Regions from separate parts of the Terrabacter sp. NPDC000476 genome, predicted to be linked through region 1. Evidence: riboswitches for the same ligand, from Rfam matches in the RefSeq annotation. Region 1 holds a riboswitch; the other holds the start of a gene.

Region 1 (3,393 bases):
CACGACGAGCCAAGCGGAACCGGGGTACTAGTCGAAACCCGGACGAAGGTACTAATCCGACCATCGCCGGTGCGCGGCTGCCGCCCCTCACGGCCGGACCGCGGAAGGTCGGTGCCCCTGGGCGGGGTCCGACCTTCCGCGCTCCCCGGTCAGACGGTCGCCCACGTCGTGGCGAGCCCGCTCGGCGCGAAGGACGCCTCCGTCACCGCGCCGGGGGTCTCGGCGATGCCCGGCCCGCCACGCACGACCCACGCGGCGACGGCGTCGACGATGGCGTCGTCGAGCACTCCGCGCACCCACACCGGCCGCCCCCCGGCGCGGCGACCGGAGGGCGACGGCGTCACGACGACGACGTTGGACTCGTCGCAGGCGAGCAGGCAGCCGCTGCGCATCACCCGGGCGTGGCCGGCGACCGCTGCCTCCAGCCGGGCGAGCAGCCCGTCGTGGTCGACACCCGGGTGCTTCGACTCCGTGCCGCAGCAGCAGTCCCGACAGACCCGCACGAGGCACCGGTCCGACCCGGCCCCGCCGACGTATGCCGTCACGCGGGCCCGACGGCGACGTCGCCGTCGCGCTCGGGCACCCTCCCCCTCCGGTCGAGCCGCTCGACGAGGAGCCCGAAGGCGAGACCGAGCGTCAGCCACAGGGTCGCGAGCTGCGCGAGCGAGGCGACGCGGAAGTCCCAGAGCAGGGCCGCAGGAACGTCGGCCGGCACGGCGTCCGGCGAGCCCGGCACGGCGACGAGGACGACCATGACGAGGGCGACCGCGGCCACGACGTCGAGCGCGGAGCGCGTCGGTCGCGACACCCCACGCCGGGCCAGGGCACGGTCCAGCGCCGGCACGACGAGGGCGATCGCGACGCCCAGCAGGAGCACGACGGCGTAGAGCAGCGTGCGCCGCCCGACGGTCTGCGGGTCGCCCACGGCAGGCGGGTTCGCCGGGATCTTGAGGGCGGGCAGGAGGCTCACCGAGGCGAACCCGACGGCGGCGAGGCCGAGGGATCGGCCGACGTCGTTGCCGCCGGGGAGCCGGCCCCTCACCCGGGCGAAGACCACGGCGAAGACGACACCGACCGCGAGGCCGACGAGCACCGACGTGGCGGCGCCGCCCACGACCTGCGCCGTGCGGGAGACGAGCGGCTCACCCCCGCCGTGCGCCGGTGCGGACGAGCCGCCGTGCACCGAGCGCAGGTCCTCGACGACGAGGGCCCGACGGATGACGGGCTCGACGACGAGCCAGATCGTGACGGCGGCCGCGAGGCCGGCGAGCACGCCGGCACAGACCCCGCGCCGCAGCACGGAGCCGAAGCTCGGCCCCACCTCAGTGGCAGGGGACGCCGAGAGCGTGACGCGCGTCGTGCGTCAGCTCGTGGAGCATCTCCGCAGCGGGAGCGCTGAGCAGCGCCCCGTTCTCCTGCGTGACGACGTAGACGGCGAAGACGGCGACGGCGAGCAGCAGCCAGGCCCACGCGGGGACCTGGATCGACGCGCCGGACCGGCTGGAGGGGACGACGGATGCAGCAGTGGTCATGGCAGAGTGACCCTTTCTTTCCATGCCTCGTGGACAGATCGCGCCGCAGCCGGTCTCCTGGCTTCCAGATCGTCACGCCTCCCCAGCCTTCCCAGCGACCGTGCGCCGGCGTGTGCCGGCCCGAGGTCGCCAGTGGCGGTGTCGGGGACTTGCTCCCTGGTCACAGTGGCGAGGACCACGTCGGAATCACACCGACTTCCCGTGCACTGCGGCACCCGCATCCTGACACACCCGCTCGCCACGCGCCATGGGGACCTCGGCGAGAGCGCGAGTTCGTATGCGGCTCAGCCGTTTTCGCGTCCACCTGAGATACGCGTGCCATAGAGGTGCGACTCGGCGAAGTCGTCGTGGTCGCGGGCACCGAGCGCCCTCCCGACGAGGATGACGGCGGCCTGCCGCAGGTCCGCGGCCTCGACCTGGTCGGCGATGTCGGTCAGGGTGCCGCGCAGGACGAGCTGGCTCGGCCGCTCCGCGTCGGCCACGACGACCACCGGGCACTCGGCGCCGTAGTCGCCGACGAGCGACGCGGCGAGCGACCGGGTGTGGCGGATCGCGAGGTGCAGCACGAGCGTCGCCCGGGACCGCGCGAAGTGCGCGAGCGACTCCGTGGACGGCATCGCCGTGGAGTCGCGGTGCACCCGGGTCAGCACCACCGACTGGGCGACCTCGGGCACGGTGAGCTCGCGGCCGACGAGGGCCGCCGCCGCCGCGTAGGCCGGCACGCCCGGGGTCACGTCCCAGGGCACACCCAGCCGGTCGAGCCGGCGCGTCTGCTCGGCCACGGCGGAGTAGAGCGAGGGGTCGCCGGAGCACAGGCGCGCCACGTCCTGGCCGGCCTCGTGGGCGCGCAGGCAGTGGGCCGTGATCGCGTCGAGGTCGAGCCGCTGCGTGTCGACGAGCTCGGCCCCCTCGGGGCAGTGCGCGAGCACCTCGGCACCGATGTAGGTGCCGGCGTAGAGGCACACGGGCGCGGCGGCGATGAGCCGCACGGCGCGCACGGTGAGCAGGTCGGCCGCACCCGGGCCGGCGCCGATGAAGTGGACCGTCACGGGACGACCTCCGGATCTCGTGTGGGGACAGGGCGTTCGACGCTCCACTGGACGATCGGCCGGGCCGGCTTCCAGCCGTGCAGGCGGCCGATCGGCTCGAGGTCCTCGACACCGATCCGGCTCACCGAGCCGCCGAGTCGCGTGCGCGCCTCGTGCAGCAGCAGCTCGGTCTCGACGGTCACGCCGTGCACGACGAGGCGGCCACCCGGTGAGAGGGCGCTCCAGCACGCGTCGAGCAGCTGGCGCGTCGCGCCCCCACCGACGAAGACGGCGTCGGGCCGGGGCAGCGCGGCCACGGCGTCGGCCGACGCGGCCTCGACGACGTGCAGGCCGGGCACGCCGAGCCGTCGGGCGTTGCGCCGGATGCGTTCGGCGCGGCCCGGGTCGCGCTCGACGGCGTGCACCTCGTTGCGCGGGTGCGCCCGGGCGAACTCGATGCCGACCGACCCGGCGCCCGCGCCGAGGTCCCACAGGACGTCGCCGGGCTGCGGCGCGAGGTGGGCGAGCGCGGCCGCCCGCACGATCCGCTTGGTCAGCTGGCCGTCGTGCTCGAACGCCGACTCCGGCAGGCCCGGCACGAGCGACCTCGGCCGTCGCGACGGCGTGGCGTCGCAGCGCACGCAGACGAGGTGGAGCCGGGCGACCGGACGACCGTCCCACGACGCGGCGACGCCGTCGGCGCGGCTCTCGTCCGGCGAGCCGAGGTCGCCGAGCACGGTGAGGTGGCTGTCGGCATACCCCTCCTCGACGAGCAGGCCGGCGACGCGGGCGGGCGCGTCGGCGCCGGAGGTGAGCACGACGAGTCGGGCCCC
Region 2 (3,393 bases), on a different contig from region 1:
GAGGTCGGCGAAGGCGAGCGGGGCCCGCGTCACGGCGTACGTCGCGAAGTAGAGCTTGGCGACCGAGCCGTCCGCGTCGCGCACCACCTCGAGCACCTCGCCGCGCTCGCGGCCCTCGACGGCCCGGAAGCGGTCCGGGCCCTCGGCGGCATATCGCGTCTCGGACAACGGGTCATGCTCGTCGAGGCGTGACCACAGCCCGCCGTCGCGCACGAAGAACGTGAGCGGCGAACCCTCCGACCACCAGAGCCCGAGCAGCTCGGCGAGCGCGGGCTGCTCCGACTCGGGCACCCAGGGCGCCGGGGCCGACGGCTCGGAGTCGAGCACCGCCTCGACGAGGTCGGTCGCGAGCGCGAGGGTCAGGGCGTTCGACGTCGCGTTGGCGAAGACGACCGCCCCGATGCCGTTGCGCCGGCGCACCCGCAGCCCGGTGAGGAAGCCGGGCATGGCACCGCCGTGGCCGACGAACACCCGGTCGCCGCGCCGGCCCATGCCGAAGCCGAGGCCGTAGGCGCCGCCCCACCCGTCGACGTCGGTCATGATGATCGGCCGGCACATCTCGTCGATCGTCTCCGGCCGCACGACGCGGTCGTCGGGGCGCGCGACGTAGGCGGCGTAGCGCGCCATGTCCGCGACCGTCGACCAGAGGCCGCCGAGGGGCGCCGTCGCGTTGAGCGTGAAGAGCGGCTCCTCGCTCGCCGTGCCGGCGTAGGGGTCGACCTGGTAGCCGATCGCGCGATCGGGCGCCGGCACGAGACCGGTGCGCGTCATCCCGAGCGGCTCCAGCACCCTCTCCTGCACGACGTGCTCCCAGTCCTGCCCGGTGACGCGCTCGACGACCTGGCCGAGCAGGCCGTAGGCGAGGTTGGAGTAGTGGAACGCGTGGTGGGCGGGCAGCACCTGCTCCGCCTCCTCGACGCCCGCGAGGAAGGCCTCGCGCTCCGGGGCCTCGAGGCTCTCCCAGATGTTGCCGACGGGCTCGCGCTGGAGGCCGGATGCGTGAGCGAGCATCTGTCGCAGCGGGACCCTTGCGTGCCGGGTGCCCGGCAGGTAGGTCTCCAGCGTGTCGTCGAGCGACAGCCTGTCCTCGTCGCGCAGCGACATCACCGTCAGGGCCGTGAAGGTCTTGGTGACCGAGCCGATCATGAACTGCGTGTCGTCGTCGGCGGGCGCCCCGGCGCCGCCCGCAGCCCCCGGCGCGCCGAGCCGGGCCGACCCGACGTGACCCGACCACACGAGGTGCCCGTCCCGCACGACACCGGCGCTGACGCCCGGCGACCGCCAGGAGCGCTGCGCCTCGGCGACGCGGTGGCGCAGGTCGCGCGCGAGCGCGTCGGAGAGCGGCTGCACCTCAGCGCTCACTCGGCCGCCCGCAGGCTCATCGGGCCGTAGACGACGGCGTCGTCCTCGCGGAGCGTGACGGACTCGACCCCGGCGGCGACGAGGTCGCGCCACGACTCGCCGAGGTAGTTCTCGGCGTCGCTCTGCGTCGGGAACGTCGTCGAGCTCAGGGCCTCCCCCGTCATCGGGTTGCCGTGGGCGTCGAGGTACAGCCAGGACCAGTCAGCACTCATGCCCGCCACCCTACGGGTCGGCCGTTTGACGCGCGGGGTGGCCGCGTGCCACGGTTCGCGTACCGAAGGACGATGGGGCAAGCCGGTGGGAATCCGGCGCTGACCCGCAACCGTGACGTCACCCGCAGCCGAACGAGGCGCGGACGACCAAGTCGGAAAACCCTCGTCCTGCCGGCTCCTTTGTCAGTCTGTCGTGGAATGCGGACCGGAGTCACCCGCCGGGGCCGCGCCAGCGCAGACCCGACACGGTGTCCGACCGCGAGGAGGAAACCGTGTCCCCTGTTCGTCGTGCCCCTCTCCGGGCCCTGCTCGTCGCCCTCGTCGCGGCGTGCCTCACCGCCCTCACGGTCGGGCCCGCGCAGGCCGCCGCCTACCGCTACTGGGGCTTCTACCAGCTCACCGACGGCGCCTGGGCCTTCGCGCAGAAGGGCCCGGACCAGACGGTGCCCAAGGACGGCAGCGTCGAGGGCTGGCGCTTCGCCGTCGCCGACGAGGCCTCCACCCGCTACCCCCGCGCCGTCCTCACCTTCGACGCGCTCTGCGCGAGCACGCCCGCCGAGTCGGGCAAGAAGCGCGTCGGCCTCGTCGTCGACTTCGGCCGGTCGGCCGACGCCGCCGACGCCGCCACTCCCCCGGAGCCCAAGGCCCTCTGCGCGGTCGTCGCGAGCGACGCGACGAGCGCCGCCGTGCTGGCCACCGCCGGCGACGTCCGCGTCGAGAAGGGCCTCGTCTGCGGCATCGCCGGCTACCCGGGCTCCGACTGCGGCGGCGCGGTCAAGGAGGTCACCCCGGAGGCCAAGGCCGCCGACCAGCCGGTGACGATCGCCGGCCCCGGCGCCACCCCGACGGCCGGCGCCACCCCGAGCGGCTCGGCCACGACCGCCGGCGACGTCGCCGCGGCGCCCGCGTCGTCGTCGACGGGTGGCAGCACGACGGCATACGTCGTCGGTGGCCTGCTGCTGCTCGCGCTCGTGGCCTACCTCCTCGTGCGCAGCCGCGCCCGGGCCCGCCGGGACGGCTGAGCGGGGGTCGGCGCCGCGATGGCGCAACGGGCGCGACTGCAGCACCCCGCAGCCTGGTGGCTGTGGGGGCTCGGTCTCGCCACGGCGGCGTCGCGCACGACCAACCCGCTCCTGCTCGTCGGGGTCATCGGCGTCTGCGTCCTCGTCGTCGCCGAGCGCCGCGACCCCGCCGTGGCCAACCCGCTGCCGGCCTTCCTCGCCATCGGCGCTGTCGTCGTCGCGTTCCGCGTCGTCATGACCGCGCTGCTCGGCAACGGCATCGTCGGCGGCACCGTGCTCTTCACGCTGCCGCAGGTGCCCCTGCCGGAGTGGGCGGCCAGCATCCGCCTCGGTGGCCCGGTCACGCTCGACGCGATCCTGTATGCCGTGTACGACGCCCTCCGCCTCGCCGCAGTGCTCGCGTGCCTGGGTGCGGCGAACGCGCTGGCGAGCCCGCGCCGGCTGCTGCGCTACCTGCCCGCCACCCTCTACGACGTCGGCACGGCCGTCGTCGTGGGCCTGACCTTCGCGCCGCAGCTGCTCTCGGACGCGCGTGACGTGCGCGCGGCCCGCACCCTGCGCGGCCGCGACGGCCGCGGGGTGCGCGAGCTGGCCCGGCTCACCGTGCCGGTGCTCGAGACCGCCTTCGAGCGCTCGCTCGGCCTCGCGGCGTCGATGGAGTCGCGGGGCTACGGCCGCTCCGTGCGGTCGAGCTCCACGTCACGCCGCGCCGCCACCACGCTGGCCCTCGTCGGTCTCGTCGGCGTCGTCGCCGGCCTCTACGGGCTGCTCGACGCCTCCGCCGGCGGGCTGCTCGG

Evidence for each region. Region 1 has a riboswitch for cobalamin ahead of ABT295_RS14005 (CbtB domain-containing protein). Riboswitches for the same ligand answer to the same signal wherever they lie in the genome.
Region 2: it holds a riboswitch for cobalamin, as region 1 does, so the genes downstream of both, ABT295_RS03725 (SCO2322 family protein) here and ABT295_RS14005 (CbtB domain-containing protein) in region 1, are expected to answer to the same signal.

Annotation. Positions count from the first base shown of each region.
Region 1 covers NZ_JBEPDF010000002.1:337,300-340,692, forward strand. The annotation lists gene ABT295_RS13995 (hypothetical protein) at 150-545, opposite strand; gene ABT295_RS14000 (CbtA family protein) at 542-1,321, opposite strand; gene ABT295_RS14005 (CbtB domain-containing protein) at 1,323-1,532, opposite strand; cobalamin riboswitch at 1,563-1,758, opposite strand; gene ABT295_RS14010 (cobalt-precorrin-4/precorrin-4 C(11)-methyltransferase) at 1,817-2,581, opposite strand; gene cbiE (precorrin-6y C5,15-methyltransferase (decarboxylating) subunit CbiE) at 2,578-3,393, opposite strand, start outside.
Region 2 covers NZ_JBEPDF010000001.1:795,929-799,321, forward strand. The annotation lists gene ABT295_RS03715 (serine hydrolase domain-containing protein) at 1-1,362, opposite strand, end outside; gene ABT295_RS03720 (hypothetical protein) at 1,359-1,574, opposite strand; cobalamin riboswitch at 1,599-1,757, shown strand; gene ABT295_RS03725 (SCO2322 family protein) at 1,847-2,596, shown strand; gene ABT295_RS03730 (energy-coupling factor transporter transmembrane component T) at 2,615-3,393, shown strand, end outside.